2 regions of the Bacillus sp. WC2507 genome follow, and region 2 is predicted to be linked to the other one. Evidence: a T-box and tRNA genes for the amino acid it is inferred to sense, from the RefSeq annotation. Region 2 holds a T-box; the other holds one or more tRNA genes.
What was found. The T-box of region 2 lies ahead of pheS (phenylalanine--tRNA ligase subunit alpha). A T-box ahead of a tRNA ligase gene usually reads a tRNA of that ligase, here a tRNA-Phe.
Positions count from the first base shown of each region.

Region 1: it encodes a tRNA-Phe, which carries the amino acid that the T-box ahead of pheS (phenylalanine--tRNA ligase subunit alpha) is inferred to sense. The anticodon was not compared.

Region 1 is NZ_JBQXPN010000001.1:5,092,708-5,100,792, forward strand. It holds gene ACUN28_RS26740 (transglycosylase domain-containing protein) at 1-721, opposite strand, end outside; gene ACUN28_RS26745 (NUDIX hydrolase) at 1,213-1,674, opposite strand; gene ACUN28_RS26750 (YebC/PmpR family DNA-binding transcriptional regulator) at 1,821-2,540, opposite strand; partial or broken gene ACUN28_RS26755 (DUF3884 family protein) at 3,186-3,506, shown strand; gene ACUN28_RS26760 (YrhA family protein) at 3,784-4,236, opposite strand; gene ACUN28_RS26765 (imm11 family protein) at 4,392-4,964, opposite strand; partial or broken gene ACUN28_RS26770 (AHH domain-containing protein) at 5,028-5,643, opposite strand; tRNA gene ACUN28_RS26775 (tRNA-Leu) at 5,871-5,952, opposite strand; tRNA gene ACUN28_RS26780 (tRNA-Cys) at 5,963-6,033, opposite strand; tRNA gene ACUN28_RS26785 (tRNA-Gly) at 6,048-6,122, opposite strand; tRNA gene ACUN28_RS26790 (tRNA-Gln) at 6,128-6,202, opposite strand; tRNA gene ACUN28_RS26795 (tRNA-His) at 6,266-6,341, opposite strand; tRNA gene ACUN28_RS26800 (tRNA-Trp) at 6,361-6,434, opposite strand; tRNA gene ACUN28_RS26805 (tRNA-Tyr) at 6,442-6,525, opposite strand; tRNA gene ACUN28_RS26810 (tRNA-Thr) at 6,536-6,611, opposite strand; tRNA gene ACUN28_RS26815 (tRNA-Phe) at 6,630-6,705, opposite strand; tRNA gene ACUN28_RS26820 (tRNA-Asp) at 6,715-6,790, opposite strand; tRNA gene ACUN28_RS26825 (tRNA-Met) at 6,794-6,870, opposite strand; tRNA gene ACUN28_RS26830 (tRNA-Val) at 6,895-6,970, opposite strand; tRNA gene ACUN28_RS26835 (tRNA-Glu) at 6,976-7,050, opposite strand; tRNA gene ACUN28_RS26840 (tRNA-Ser) at 7,068-7,159, opposite strand; tRNA gene ACUN28_RS26845 (tRNA-Asn) at 7,162-7,236, opposite strand; rRNA gene rrf (5S ribosomal RNA) at 7,245-7,360, opposite strand; rRNA gene ACUN28_RS26855 (23S ribosomal RNA) at 7,462-8,085, opposite strand, start outside.
Region 2 is NZ_JBQXPN010000001.1:1,160,212-1,168,296, forward strand. It holds gene ACUN28_RS06250 (DHA2 family efflux MFS transporter permease subunit) at 1-205, shown strand, start outside; gene ACUN28_RS06255 (hypothetical protein) at 245-622, opposite strand; gene ACUN28_RS06260 (sigma-70 family RNA polymerase sigma factor) at 768-1,310, shown strand; gene ACUN28_RS06265 (DUF4179 domain-containing protein) at 1,332-2,357, shown strand; gene ACUN28_RS06270 (CPBP family intramembrane glutamic endopeptidase) at 2,385-3,059, opposite strand; gene ACUN28_RS06275 (CPBP family intramembrane glutamic endopeptidase) at 3,307-4,020, opposite strand; gene ACUN28_RS06280 (HD domain-containing protein) at 4,160-4,717, opposite strand; gene sspI (small acid-soluble spore protein SspI) at 4,894-5,103, opposite strand; gene ACUN28_RS06290 (TrmH family RNA methyltransferase) at 5,186-5,983, shown strand; T-box leader at 6,032-6,260, shown strand; gene pheS (phenylalanine--tRNA ligase subunit alpha) at 6,304-7,338, shown strand; gene pheT (phenylalanine--tRNA ligase subunit beta) at 7,357-8,085, shown strand, end outside.

The DNA of each region.
Region 1 (8,085 bases), 3.9 Mb from region 2:
CATGACGAATTACTAATTTCTCACTAACAGCTTGCACATACTCATCATGATTGATATAGCCTTCTTTCTCCATTAATCTCAAAACTACATTCCGTCTCTCAACTGCTTTATCGTAATTTTGTGCTGGTGAGTAATAAGCGGGTGCCTTTACTACAGCAGCCATCATTGCACTTTCAGCCAACGTTAATTGGCTCACCTTTTTACCGAAGTAAAGGTTTGCTGCCTTTTCAATTCCCCATGCTCCTTCTCCGTAATAAATATTACTTACATATAATTTTAAAATTTCATCCTTCGTAAATGTGCGTTCAATTTTTTTCGTGTAAAAAATTTCTTTCCACTTACGAGAAAATGTACGCTCATTCGTTAAAAAAGCATTTTTGGATAATTGCTGTGTAATTGTGCTTCCTCCCTGCACAACACCACCAGCTTTTATATTCTCAACAGACGCCCGGATAATCGCTATATAATCTAAACCGTTATGATGATAAAACCTTTTATCTTCTGTTGCAATGAATGCATGTGTTAATGATTCTGGCACCTCTAACTTAGCCGGTACATGTAATTTACTAATATCACTTTGCTCGATCATTACATTTCCAATGAATAATAACGTAAAACTTAACAATAATAATAAAATAATGGCTTTATAAAAAAATTTAGTCATTGGATTTAATGCAACTTTTTGATGATAGTTCACCCTAGATAATACTCGTTCTTTCATCTTAAACACCTCTTTTCCACACAGCGTATAACTCTTACTTTAAGAATACCTTGTTGTAAAAAAATATCCCATCGATTTCTCTTACACGTACCTTACATCATTGTAAGGTATAAAGTGAAACTTTAATCAGCCCGCACCAATCTGGCTGCCCGGCAAATAGCGGGATAAAAAAGTATTGTATCACAGTCCTTTTTTATCTACTATTCATCTGAAATATTGAATATAGATTATGCTAAACTAATAACAGATTAAACCTTAAGGCTATTATACTTTCTCTATTAAAGCACCCTATTTTCATTATATCATCTACAAATATATATACTTTTAAGTATATATTAATCTAAATGTACATAACATAACATACCATACATTATACAGAACAAACGTTCTTGAAATCAATACTAGCACCATTATTATTTTGACCTTTTTCTTAAACAGTATACAAAAAAGAGTAGTGATTTGATTGTACCTCAAATCGGCTACTCCTTTCTTTACAATCTTCCTATTAAATTATACGGCTGCACTTCCCACGTTTCATACGGAATAAAATGTGTTGCTCTCATCGCATCAAGCGTTCTAGATTTCATATGAGGACGCGTTATATACTCATCTATGTTCTCTTCATTTAAAGCAACAAATTTAGCCTCTTGTATTTCTTCAGGCTGAATTTGTATTTCACCGCTCACGTATGCCACTTTAAAAACAACAGCTAGAATGTGCATGGAAGCATTATAATAAACTCCTGTAATACCGATAGGCTTCACCGTTAATCCTGTTTCCTCTTTTATTTCCCTACAAACAGCTTGATCCAGCGCTTCTCCTTCTTCTACCTGTCCTCCTGGAAACTCCCACGTATCCGATCGCCAATGTACTTTAGCTAATAACACTTCGTCTTTTTCATTTGTTAAATAACCTGCTACAGCAACGATATGCTTTGGTGTTTTATGTTCCATATTACGCCTCCTAGCAGTAATGAATGTTTCATATATCCCTATAAGCATATTCCCTGTCTACAACAAAATACCTTTACTAATTCAGCACCTTAATTACCTTTATAAAAAAGCCCCTATTCGATAAACGAACAGGGGCTTCTATCATATTATTCTCCTAAGTCTACGTTGTGGTAAACTTGTTGCACATCTTCTAAATCTTCTAATGCATCAACCATTTTCTCAAATTGTACTTGAGCATCTTCAGGAAGTGTTACATCACTTTGTGCAAGCATTGTTAATTCAGCAACTGTAAATTCTTCAACACCCGCATCTTTAAGTGCAGATTGTACTGAATGGAATTGATCTGGTTCAGCATATACGATAACAGCATCTTCTTCTTCTAGAATGTCACGTGCATCTACATCTGCTTCCATTAAAATTTCAAGTACTTCATCTGATGTTTTCCCTTCAAGGCCGATAACAGCTGTCGCATCAAACATGTAAGCTACAGAGCCGTTTACACCCATGTTACCACTGTTTTTGCTAAATGCAGCTCGTACATCTGCTGCAGTACGGTTTACGTTATTTGTAAGTGTATCTACAATAACCATAGCTCCATTTGGCCCAAATCCTTCATAACGAAGCTCATCATAATTTTCCTCTGAACCGCCTTTTGCTTTTTCCACTGCACGATCAATAATTGTTCTTGGTACATTATATGTTTTCGCACGCTCTAATACGACTCTTAACGCCTGGTTTGATTCTGGATCTGGCTCGCCTTGTTTTGCTGCCACATAAATTTCACGTCCAAATTTCGCGTATATACGGCTTGTATTTGCATCTTTTGATGCTTTTTTATCTTTAATATTATTCCATTTACGACCCATACTTTCCACTCTCTTTCCCGTTTTAAATCTACATAAAAATATTAATATGAAATATAATGTGTATTCAACACATTTTTAAAAGAAATATAAAAAGTTCATTTTTGATTCATATTACAGACATAATATAAATTACTATCATTTTGTTCTTTCGACAAGTTATATTATACATGAATTCCTACATTTATCACGAATTTTAGAATTACATAACATAATTTAACAAAAGAGACTCTAACATTTCTGTTAGAGTCTTTTTACATCGCCGATACCGATACTGACACTCCCGAAGGAACACGATTTTGAGTCTTTTAGGTGACATTTATATAGAGTGTTACCCTTAAAATCCTTTATTTTAAAGCATTTCAAAAATTTTGAGCTTCTTTCAACATGATAAATTAAAATGGGACGGAGCCAAAATGGAATCACAATAAAATAACTGACACCTTTTACTTTCATTTTTCTCCCTTAATTAAGTTTATCCTATTTCATTTATTACTGTGATGATTTATTTTATTATCTCTCGCTAAACAATAAGGAAAAGTAAAAAATTACCACAACATTCCCCTAATTACTTTCTATCGCTATATAATTAAAATAGGAAATTTTTTGAAATCTAAAAATTTAAAAGAAGGATGGGGGAGAGTTATTATGACACATTCAAATGAGAAAAAAGCATATGGTCTTAAAGGGATAGGAGAAAAACTAAACCCAACTATCTATCAAGTGAGATTCATGAAATTAGATGAACCAATTCAATTTGAGTCGTTTCCTGAATTAAAGGAATTAGGGGACTGGTTGAGTACTTCAACGCAAATGTGATCGTGCCACTCAACTATGTACAAGTACAACAGAGAAGAATTTGAAAAGAAGTTTTTAGAAATTACGAAATTAACAGCTGATCATGTGCTAATATCTACTGGTGGTGTCGGATTTAACTTCATGTCACCAGGATGGGGAGATTCTCTCTAGAGTGCTGGAAACGATTCTTGTATATACAAGAATCTACTGACATTTTATATAGTAATGGAATTATATAAAGGGATAAAAATGAATGTTCGTTTTTATCCCTTTATTGTTTCGCAGTTTGCTCTAATTCCTTAATAGCTTTTAATTGTTGTTTATATAACAGAGCTGTTTCTTCTTCCAAAGTTTTACTCGTTAAAAAGAAATACTCTTCGATCTTTAGTCGTATTAGATAAATAAACTGTTCTTTCAAATGGATTTTTTGTTCTTCTTAATCCCCCTATTACAGAAGGGTTATTTTTAACGCTTCCTCAAGCATTGTATCGAAATCATTATATATTTTCATCACTGTGCCAGATGGTTTATCAAGTTCTAGATAAGTACCGTCTGATAAGTTTTTGCAAAACCACGCAATATTTGAATCCCCAAAGAAAAGATACTCTTTTTGAAATTCATTTTCATACCAAATCTCATTCGTATCTATAAAGCCGCAAATATGTTCATCTTTTTCTGTTTCTAGTAAAGGAGAATCGACTCCGTAAAGGACCAATCCATCAAAGTCTAAACCATTTACAGTTTTAAGAAACTCTTCGTATTCACTCGGTAAGTCAACATTAAATTTCTCTTTTACGTGTTTTCTTAATCTATGAACTTCAGTATCTGTTGCTGGTGTGTTCAAATTAAAGTTAACACTTTTCAGTATATCTCCAATTTCTAAAATCAGATTTTTCCACATATAAAAAACTTCTTTCTAAGAGTATTTATTCTCCTTTAGGATAACTATTATATTTGGGTATAGATCAAGTTATATCTGCACTATCTCCATCTTGTAAGTGTCTAGTTAATGTAAACCATTGTTTGAACTTCTATCAGTTATTTTAGGACTTTCTTTTACATGTTTGCTTCTGAATCCCATATCTCTATAAATTCAAAACCTTTTAAATCACTTTCTAAAATTGCATTTCTTAATTCGTCAGACACTAAAACAGTAGAGAAGTGTAATCTTTGATTTAAATAGGTTTTAAATATTATCTGCCCTTCAACTATATTAGGCAAAAATGCGTATTTTTCGAAACCTATTATTAATCTTGTACTTAGTTTTTCAAAAACTGCTTTATTGTAGTCAATTGCATCAATTGTATTTAAAACGTTTATTAGGTAATAAAATTCACCTGTAACATTATGAGTTAGCGGAAGAAACTCAACATTATTGCAAATTAAAGGCTCTAATACCTCTTTTGCTTTTCTACTAACCATTGGCGTGCCAAGTTCCCCCCAGAACATAGGACAATCACTATGGTTATCTCCTTCTACACATTCAACAAGAATTTCTCCCCATGAATCAGATAACTTTATTGCCAAATCAATTTTTTCATCAAAATATTTTTTACGGTCTTCTTTCAAATTTAATAGTTGAAAAGATTTATAGTTATCAAATAAGCTTTTTAATTGCCAAATTTTCATACCTTTTACTCCTTTATAATTTAATTAGTAAAACAATTAAGATTATTCAGGTTGATTTAATTTTTAACTACCGTCCAATAATCTTTCTCTTATATTCTGCAAAGCTGCAACTGCTCGATTACCCCCAAAGCGTTTAACTTCGCCTAATACTCTGTATACTTCTCTTATATACTCTGGACCATGATCACCTATATGTAATGCTTCAGTAGTCACATATTCATTCACTTTATACGGTAAAAATACCCCATTAGCAGCAGAAGCATGATGTATCTCAATCTCTTTTAATAATTCCTGTACTTCCACTGTCCTGCTATCATTTCAAGCTACAATGTGATGTGCTGCATTAGAATATGGGATTGCTTCAATTCCTGCAGCCTTAAGTTCTTCACGTAATACTTTAGATGCTATATACGAATCGGGATACTCATTTTTTTACATTTACTCTATCAAGAACTTTATCCACATAATCTTTTATTACTTCTTGTACACCCTTAATTCTACTTCTTCCACCAGTTTCGGAAAACATAAATGTATCACGAGCTTCTTGTAAAGCTTCAAAAGCCTTTATATGATTGTTACCAAAGCCACTAGTACCTGCAAATGCAAATCGTTCTTTCAATGGTAATTGATTTGAAACGGACGAGATACCTTCTGATAATTTTGTTAGATTCGCACCTTTTTCGATATTATCATCTGATAAATTTCCATCAACTAAATTACCATTATAACGTTCATCAGCATTACGTTAACCTATAAGAATTAACGTAATAGGCGATACATTAACATTAATTTGAACACATAAAAAAAGCGTCCCCACAAAGTAGGAACGCTTGATATTACTGTATACTCACGATTAATTGAAGATAAAAACAAATAAAAAAAGACGATCACTCGTCTTTTAACCGATACCGATGGTCGGGGTCGAACCGACACTCCCGAAGGAACACGATTTTGAGTCGTGCGCGTCTGCCAATTCCGCCACATCGGCACAAAAGAAAAGGCGGCAACCGGATTTGAACCGGTGATAAAGGTTTTGCAGACCTCTGCCTTACCACTTGGCTATGCCGCCATATTAAATTTCATTGGAGCGGAAGACGGGATTCGAACCCGCGACCCCAACCTTGGCAAGGTTGTATTCTACCACTGAACTACTTCCGCAAAAATGGCTGGGCTAGCTGGATTCGAACCAGCGCATGACGGAGTCAAAGTCCGTTGCCTTACCGCTTGGCTATAGCCCATCGATTTCTTACTTAATTATATGTAAGTATCCATTAGATTATTTGTAATTTTAAAAATAAAAATGGGGCGACTGATGGGAATCGAACCCACGAATGCCGGAGCCACAATCCGGTGCGTTAACCACTTCGCCACAACCGCCATGTTGTGTAAATATATTTGGCAGGGGCAGTAGGAATCGAACCCACACTGGAGGTTTTGGAGACCTCAGTTCTACCTTTAAACTATGCCCCTATGTAAATGGTGGAGGGGGGCAGATTCGAACTGCCGAACCCGAAGGAGCGGATTTACAGTCCGCCGCGTTTAGCCACTTCGCTACCCCTCCGAAACTTACATGGTGCCGGCTAGAGGACTTGAACCCCCAACCTACTGATTACAAGTCAGTTGCTCTACCAATTGAGCTAAGCCGGCGTATTTTATTAAAATAAATGGTGGCTCGGGACGGAATCGAACCGCCGACACGAGGATTTTCAGTCCTCTGCTCTACCGACTGAGCTACCGAGCCTTATTAAAATGGCGGTCCCGACCGGGGTCGAACCGGCGATCTCCTGCGTGACAGGCAGGCATGTTAACCACTACACCACGGGACCATTTGGTTGCGGGGACAGGATTTGAACCTGCGACCTTCGGGTTATGAGCCCGACGAGCTACCGTGCTGCTCCACCCCGCGACAATATTATTCATATAATTTATATGGTGGAGGATGACGGGATCGAACCGCCGACCCCCTGCTTGTAAGGCAGGTGCTCTCCCAGCTGAGCTAATCCTCCAAAAGTGGTGACCCGTACGGGATTCGAACCCGTGTTACCGCCGTGAAAGGGCGGTGTCTTAACCACTTGACCAACGGGCCAAATATTATAAATCCTATGGCGGAGAGCAAGGGATTCGAACCCTTGATACGCTTGTGACGTATACACGATTTCCAATCGTGCTCCTTCGGCCAACTCGGACAGCTCTCCAATGGCTCCGCAGGTAGGAATCGAACCTACGACCGATCGGTTAACAGCCGATAGCTCTACCGCTGAGCTACTGCGGAATAATATTGCCTGGCAACGTCCTACTCTCACAGGGACAAGGTCCCAACTACCATCGGCGCTAGAGAGCTTAACTTCCGTGTTCGGTATGGGAACGGGTGTGACCTCTCTGCCATCATTACCAGACATTATTCTTTTGAGACAATCATTATTATAACTTATTCACTTTAAAAGTCAATAAGTTTTTTATGTTCTCTCAAAACTAGATAACATTTGCTTCATATTATATGGTTAAGTCCTCGATCTATTAGTATTCGTCAGCTCCACATGTCACCATGCTTCCACCTCGAACCTATCAACCTGATCATCTTTCAGGGATCTTACTAGCTTACGCTATGGGAAATCTCATCTTGAGGGGGGCTTCATGCTTAGATGCTTTCAGCACTTATCCCTTCCGCACATAGCTACCCAGCTATGCCCTTGGCAGAACAACTGGTACACCAGCGGTGCGTCCATCCCGGTCCTCTCGTACTAAGGACAGCTCCTCTCAAATTTCCTACGCCCACGACGGATAGGGACCGAACTGTCTCACGACGTTCTGAACCCAGCTCGCGTACCGCTTTAATGGGCGAACAGCCCAACCCTTGGGACCGACTACAGCCCCAGGATGCGATGAGCCGACATCGAGGTGCCAAACCTCCCCGTCGATGTGGACTCTTGGGGGAGATAAGCCTGTTATCCCCGGGGTAGCTTTTATCCGTTGAGCGATGGCCCTTCCATGCGGAACCACCGGATCACTAAGCCCGACTTTCGTCCCTGCTCGACTTGTAGGTCTCGCAGTCAAGCTCCCTTATGCCTTTGCACTCTACGAATGATTTCCAACCATTCTGAGGGAACCTTTGGGCGCCTCC
Region 2 (8,085 bases):
GCAAAGCTTAGCGGCCTTAGCTGGATCAGCGCAAGCAGGAGATGCGATGAGCACGCAACTATTATATGGGCAAATTTCAAAACTATCTGCAATTAACGGTATTAACGATGCCTTCTTAATTGCGACGATATTAGCAGGGATTGCTTGGGTGTTATCGTTCTTCTTACCATCAGGCAATAAAACAAATAAAAAAGCAGGGAATTAATTTCCCTGCTTTTTTGTGCTTTTTATAAAAGGAATTCAACTAAATATAGAATGAATCCTCTGCAGAAATGAGTCCCCAAAAAATAACCCCTAATATTCCTGCAATAAAAATAATGAATCCCATATTGCGTATACTTTTAATTTTTGCTTTTAACCCAATGAATCCCGCTAATAATCCAGTTAAAGAAAAAAGGATCCAGTATAGAGAAGTTGGAATAGGAAGGATTGTATCACCATTAATCCCCATGCTCCAAAAAACATAAGGTAGCAAGGTAAAGGATAGGCTGAGTATCCCTGTTAAACAAATGAGCAATTTGCGATGTTTAATTCCTGCAATAATTAAAAAAATACCGCCAAAAAGCCCACATAGAGTAAGAAGTGGTACATAGAAAATCCAAAGTAAGCTCAAAACGTGCATATATACTCTCCCTCTAGTTAATGAGTTATATTTTACTGCATAAGGTTTATTTTGGATATTATTAATGAATATGTATAAATTGATAGAAATGAGTAGTACCGATACGAATTAATAGATGTAGAGTAAGTTAGAGAGGAGGGGGCTCGTGAAAATTACAGAAGAGAACGTTGTGAATCAGCTAAGGAAAAGGAACGAAAAAGCATTATATTTTATTATCGACCAGTACGGCGGACTTATAAAAAGTATTATTCAGAAGCATTTAGCTTCGTTCGAAGATGTGCAAGAGGAATGTATGGATGATGTGTTATTGGCGATTTGGAATCATATTGAAAAGTATGATGAAGAGAAAAATACTTTAAAAAATTGGATTGCGGCTATTACAAAATATAAATCTATCGATTATGCGAGGAAATATGCGAAAACAGTAAATGAAAAAGGATTGGATCAAATAGGTGAAATAGCGATGCATACCGATACGACTAAAAATGAAATTAGTAATGATATGGAACATATATTAGATCATTTAAAGAAGAACGATAAAGAAATCTTTATGAAGCATTACGTGGAAGAAGATAGTGTAGAAAATATTGCAGAGAAAATGGGAGTGAAAACTTCTTTTATATACAATCGTCTATCGAGAGGACGGAAGAAGTTGAGGGCATTATTTTTACATAACCGGATGAAATAAATAAGAGAAGAGGTGAAGGAAATGAAAGATCCATATGAAATGTTAAATGATATAAAAATGGATGAGAATGAATATGAAGAGATTAACTTAACTCATATAGAGAAACAGAAAATGAAAAAGCGAATTCGTAAAAAAATAAAAAAGAACAGAGCTCATACGAAACGGAATGTAGCGATTATAACATCTGCTGCGGCATTATTTATCATAATGATGACTGTAGATATGAGAAGAATGATTGCAGATATACCGTTAATCGGAAGTAAAATGGAAGACTACGTAAACAGTAGAGGCGAACCTTTAAAAGAGTATAAAACGACAATAGGACAAACAGTTTATGATAACGGTGTAGAAGTACGGTTAGATGAAGTGATGATAGATGAAGGGCAGATTATTGTTAATAGTACGTTTAAGTCTAGTCGAATCAATTTAGAGGGTTCTTATCCTAGTCCTGATATTTATATAAATGGAAAACAGTTAAATGGCAGTGGTAGTGGTGGAGACAAGAAAATAAATGAGTACACGTATACATTTTTCTCAAATATAGATTTAAAAGATGATGAAATGAATCCTCTAGAAATTCGTGGAGAATGTGATGTACAAGTTGTATATAGGGATATTTCTTTAAAAGAAGGCAATTCGACATGGAAAGGAGAATGGGGCTTTTCCTTCAAAGCGTCTGGAGACAAAATAAAAGCTGAAACGAAAACAATCCCAATCCATAAGCATTTTAAATTAGAAAATGGTCAAAAAATAGAAGTGGAAGATTTAAAAGTTTCTCCTATATCTGCGAAGTTGAACTATAAGATGTTGAATGGAACAAAATTAGAGGTGAAATTTATCGCGAAAGATCAAGATGGAAAAGAGTTAATACCACATTCAGGCCTTACACTATCGAAAAATAGTTATTGGCGATTTGAAAAACTAGAAGATAGTGTAAAGAAAATTGTTCTGACGCCTGTTCTAACTTCTGGTGAAGAGGGAGAAAAGAAAACGAATTATCGAAAAGTGTTAACGGAAGAAGAGTTTGAAGTTGTGATAAAAGAGTGAAAAGAGGTATCGCGATGATACCTCTTTTTATCCTAAAAAGGCTAACATATTATTCATAATATGAAGTAATATAGCTGGAATAATGGATTTTGTTTTTTTACATAAAATGGCCATAAATAGACCCATGATGAACATACTAAACATCACACCAGTTGAGTATATATGACCTATTCCGAAGAGGAAGCTAGATCCAAGTGCTGCAATCCAAAAGGGGAAGCGCTGTTGTAGGAAGTGAAGAATAATACCGCGGACTATAAGTTCTTCAAAAATAGGTACAAGTATAGCGCCACCTATTAGCAATAACAGTTTGTATTGTTTTAACATTTCTAGGTCTAAAGCGGATGACTGTTCTTTTACCGCATCAGGAAAAATATTATTAATTATAAATGTATCATTAACGATATGTAGTCCGTAAAAAAGGATGATATAGATGTATGTGCTTACTTTTTTTAATGCTGTAAAGTTTAGTGTTGGGACAATTAAATTTCTTAACGGTTTATATGCATAAATTAAAATTAATAAAATGCACAATACAAATAAATGCCTTCCAAAAGTAGTAAGTGATTTTGCTAAAGTAATTTGTTTTGGATCAGTTAGACCTTCTGTATAAATAACGGTAGGAAGGCCTATAAAGAGATTGGCTAGAAATCCTGTTCCCCAAATCGCGAAAACAAGCGAAAATAGAAATTGTGAGAGTGACATAGAGTGCTTTTGTGGGTAAGTTAGTTGCGTGGCTTGTATAATAGTGAATCACCTATCCTTGTTGATTTAATAGTTATATATAAAGATTATAGAATATTTATACAAAAAAGTCATCATTGTAGTAAAAATGATATTTTGAAGCTAATATTTACAGACCTTAATAATTTTACATTGATGTTCTGTGCAAACGGAAGAGTTTGAGGTTGTGATAAAAGAATAAAAAGAGGTATCGCGATGATACCTCTTTCTAACTCAAGAATGCCAACATATTATTCATAATATGAAATAACATAGCTGGAATAATGGATTTTGTTTTTTTACATAAAATGGCCATTAATAATCCCATGAAGAAAGTAATGACCATTACTCCAAGTGAGTATGTATGAGCGATACCGAAGAAGAAGCTTGTTAAGATCGCTGCAATCCAAAATGGAAAGCGCTCTGAGAAGAAGCGAAGTATAAAGCCACGGAAAATAAGTTCTTCAAAAATTGGTGTAAGTATAGCGAAACCGAGAAGTAATAATATTTGATACTGCTTAAAAACGTCTAAGTTTAGTGCGGAAGATTGCTGCTTTGTTGCGTCTTGGAACATATAATTTAATAAGATGTAATTGAGTAAAATGTTTATAGCGAAGAAAAGAAGTAAGTATACGTATGTACGCCATTCTTTCAGTGCTTTAAAGTTAAATGATTTTAGTAGTAATTTTTTTGCGGGTTCGAATTTAAAAATGAAGAATAACAACACGGCTAGTTGTAATACGATACTTGCGGTATTTACGATAGATTCATACAGGGCAATTTGTTTTTTATCTGTAAGACCTGCTGTATAAATTGTTAAGGGCATTGCGAGGAACACAGTAATAAGTCCGGTTCCGAAAAAAGCGAATAAAACGGAGCTAATAAATTGTCCCCATGACATAGAGTATTTCTGTTCATTAGAAAGTTGTGTAGCGGGTTGCATATGTAGAATCACCTCTTTAAATTTATATATTTAATTATAAAGTATTTCGTTTTCGGGTGTAATGTTTAAATATTACATACAAAGGTGTATTTTCCATAAAATAATAAAAGAGGTATCACCCTATAGTGATGCCTCTTTCTTATTGATAACTATGTTCTGCCTTATTGTTCGATTTCGATTGCTCTATTTGCAATTCACGCTCTACCAATCGATCTAACTGCTGAATCGCTTTTAGTGCTTTTTCATAAGAAATTGTTCTATAATGGTGCGCTCCGCCCGGTTCTTCATCTGCTTCGTCTGCCCATTTAATAATGTTTTGAAGAGATGTTCTTTCAATTTCTTGTTGTATTAAGAAAGAATCTGTATGAAGAAGAATTGCAATAGAAATTTCTTTTGCTAGTTTCGGATGTTCTCCTAATCTAATAAGCAATTTATGAGCTCTTTCTGCTCCTTTAATTGCGTGTATATCATTCTTTTTATATAAGTCATAGTCCCATTCGCCGCCTGTGTACCACGTATGATGTCCGATATCATGAAGGAAACCGGCTTTTGTCGCAGCATCGACTGAGGCGTGATGCTTTTTAGCTAAGTGAAACGCATGGTAAGCGACAGCAATCGCGTGGACCATCCCAGAACGATTTACGTATTTTTGTGTAATATGGTGTTTGAAAATTTGTTCAAGCGTAATACGGTGCATAAAACATTCACTCCTTTAATCTAATGGTGTATATGAAGAAAAATCGATCGGTTTAAATGTATTTTGAACATTGTACTCCATCGGGGTAGCGTTAGTAAAGTAGAAATGTTTAGGAGAAGAAAAAAATTTTCGTAAAAAAATCACCTTGGCTTATGCGAAGGTGATTTTCAAATTGCTTATTTTTTTAATCCTTGCTCTAGCGTTTCTAACATTTCGTGCTTTTCATTTTCATCAGCGTTTTTCCAAATGACTTCGAATAAAACACCAAGACCTGGCAGCATTTTTTCTTCACCGCTTTGAATTGCATCGACAATCGTTTCTTGTAATTGGTCTTGTGAATTTCCGGATACATTCGCTAATACAGCACCACGTAAATTAAAACTCATAGCTCTCACCTCTTCTTCAGAATTGAAACTGACGTTAGTTTTTGTTCTTTTTTATGTAAATATGTATGAAAAATAGGCTATAATGATAGGACAAGAAAAGAGGGAAATACATATTATGAAAAACATTGATTCAGTACAAAATCCGCGCGTGAAGCAGTGGAAAAAGCTGCAGACGAAAAAAGAGCGCGATAAAAAAGGTTTATTTTTTGTAGAAGGATTCCACTTAGTGGAGGAAGCTTTAAAAGCAGGAGTTGTAACAGAACTTATCGTTTCTGATCAGACAGATCTTCCGAAAGATTGGACAGTTAATGATGTGGAAATGTATATCGTGCCTGAAGCAATCGTAAAAGTACTTCGTGAAACAGAAACGACGCAAGGTGTATTTGCTGTTTGTGAGAAACACGAGAGTGAAGTAGCTCTTGCAGATGGGAAGTTTCTTTTATTAGATGGCCTTCAAGACCCAGGCAACTTAGGGACAATTATTCGTACAGCTGATGCAGCTGGTATTCATGCCGTTGTGCTTGGAGAAGGGTGCGTTGATGCATATAATAGTAAAGTGCTTCGCTCTACACAAGGTTCTATTTTTCATTTACCAGTTGTAAAAGGTAACTTAGAAGAATGGGTAGACAAGCTAAAAGAACAACACGTTCCTGTATATGGAACAGCTCTTGAAAATGGAGTTCCGTATGGTGAAGTAACACCGGTCGGTAGTTTTGCATTAATTGTAGGAAATGAAGGAAGCGGCGTAAGCCAAGAAATTCTTGCGAAAACGGATCAAAACTTGTATATTCCGATTTACGGCGGGGCAGAATCATTAAATGTTGCAGTTGCAGCAGGGATTTTAACGTATTATTTACAAAGCCCAGTTGCGAACAAATAAAAAACTTCTTATAATAAGTTGAAGTATATTATATTAAAAGTTAAATAACGAAAAACGTTGATAGAGAAGAGTAACTTACAAAATCGCCATATAGGGAGAGAATGCCTTAGACTGAAAGCATTCTTATGGTAGACGGAAGTGAATTCACCTCTGGAGTTGGCGCCAGGACCATGTATATGTAAAGGCGTTCCGGTCAGAATTGATCGTTATAACTAATGAGTGGGCAGACATGTTCTGTCAATTTAGGGTGGTACCGCGAATTTACCTCGTCCCTTTTTGGGAGCGGGGTTTTTTTATTTTTAAAATTAGGAGGGTTCCAAATGGAAGCACGTTTAAAAGAGCTAAAGCAAAAAGCGTTAGAGCTTATTGAAGAAGCGAAAGAGCTAAAGGGCTTAAATGACGTACGCGTAGCGTATTTAGGGAAAAAAGGCCCAATTACAGAAGTATTACGCGGCATGGGAAAATTATCAGCAGAAGAGCGTCCACGTATGGGAGCACTAGTAAATGAAGTACGTGAAGCGATTCAAACGCGTCTAGACGACAAAATTGGTAACTTAGAAAAAGCAGTAATTGAAGCGAAATTAGCTACTGAAACAATTGATGTTACACTACCAGGTCGCCCTGTTGAAACAGGTTGTCACCATCCGTTAACAGCTGTTGTTGAGCAAATTGAAGATGTATTCATCGGTATGGGTTATGAAGTAGCTGAAGGAACAGAAGTAGAAAAAGACTACTACAACTTCGAAGCATTAAACTTACCGAAAGATCATCCAGCGCGTGATATGCAAGATACATTCTACATTACAGAAGAAACGTTATTACGTACACATACATCTTCTGTGCAAGCACGTACGATGGAAAACAATAAAGAAAAAGGCCCAATTAAAATTATTTGTCCTGGTAAAGTGTATCGCCGCGATGACGATGATGCGACACATTCACATCAGTTCATGCAAATTGAAGGTCTTGTAATTGATAAAAACATTCGCATGAGTGACTTAAAAGGTACACTACAAGTATTCGTGAAAAAGATGTTCGGTGAAGATCGTGAAATCCGTCTTCGTCCAAGTTTCTTCCCATTCACAGAGCCATCTGTAGAGATGGATATTTCTTGTATGATGTGTCACGGCAAAGGTTGCGGCACTTGTAAAGGAACTGGCTGGATTGAAATTTTAGGCGCAGGTATGGTTCACCCGAACGTACTTGAAATGGCTGGTTATGATTCAAAAGAATATCAAGGTTTCGCATTCGGTATGGGCGCAGAGCGTATCGCAATGTTGAAATACGGCGTAGATGACATTCGTCATTTCTATACAAATGATGTACGTTTCTTACAACAATTCAAACGAGCGTAAGGGAAGGAGAGGATAAGTATGTTCGTATCATATCGTTGGTTACAAGAGTATGTAGATATTAAAGATGTAACAGCACAAGAACTAGCAGACAAAATCACGAAAAGTGGTATTGAAGTAGAAGGTGTTGAAGTATTAAATAAAGGTGTAAAAGGTGTTGTAGTTGGTCACGTATTAGAGTGTGAAAAACACCCACAAGCTGATAAATTAAGCAAATGCTTAATCGATATCGGTGAAGAAGAGCCAGTTCAAATTATTTGTGGAGCTACGAATATTGCAAAAGGTTTAAAAGTACCAGTTGCAAAAGTTGGCGCTGTACTTCCTGGTAACTTCAAAATTAAAAAAGCAAAACTACGTGGTGAAGCTTCTCACGGTATGGTTTGTGCTCTTCAAGAGCTTGGCATTGATGGGAAATTAGTTTCAAAAGAATATGCAGATGGTATCTTCATCTTCCCAAGTGACGCTGAAGTTGGTGCAGATGCACTTGAAATTTTAAACTTACATGATGAAGTACTTGAGCTTGGTTTAACACCAAACCGTGCTGATTGCTTAAATATGTTAGGTGTTGCATATGAAGTAGCTGCTATTTATGGCCGTGAAGTAAAACTTCCAGCTATCGACTTACAAGAAACTGCAGAAAAAACTTCTGATTACATTTCAGTAAGTGTAGAAGCGAAAGAAGAAAACCCATTATATATTGCAAAAATGGTTAAAAACGTAAAAATTGGTCCATCACCAATGTGGATGCAA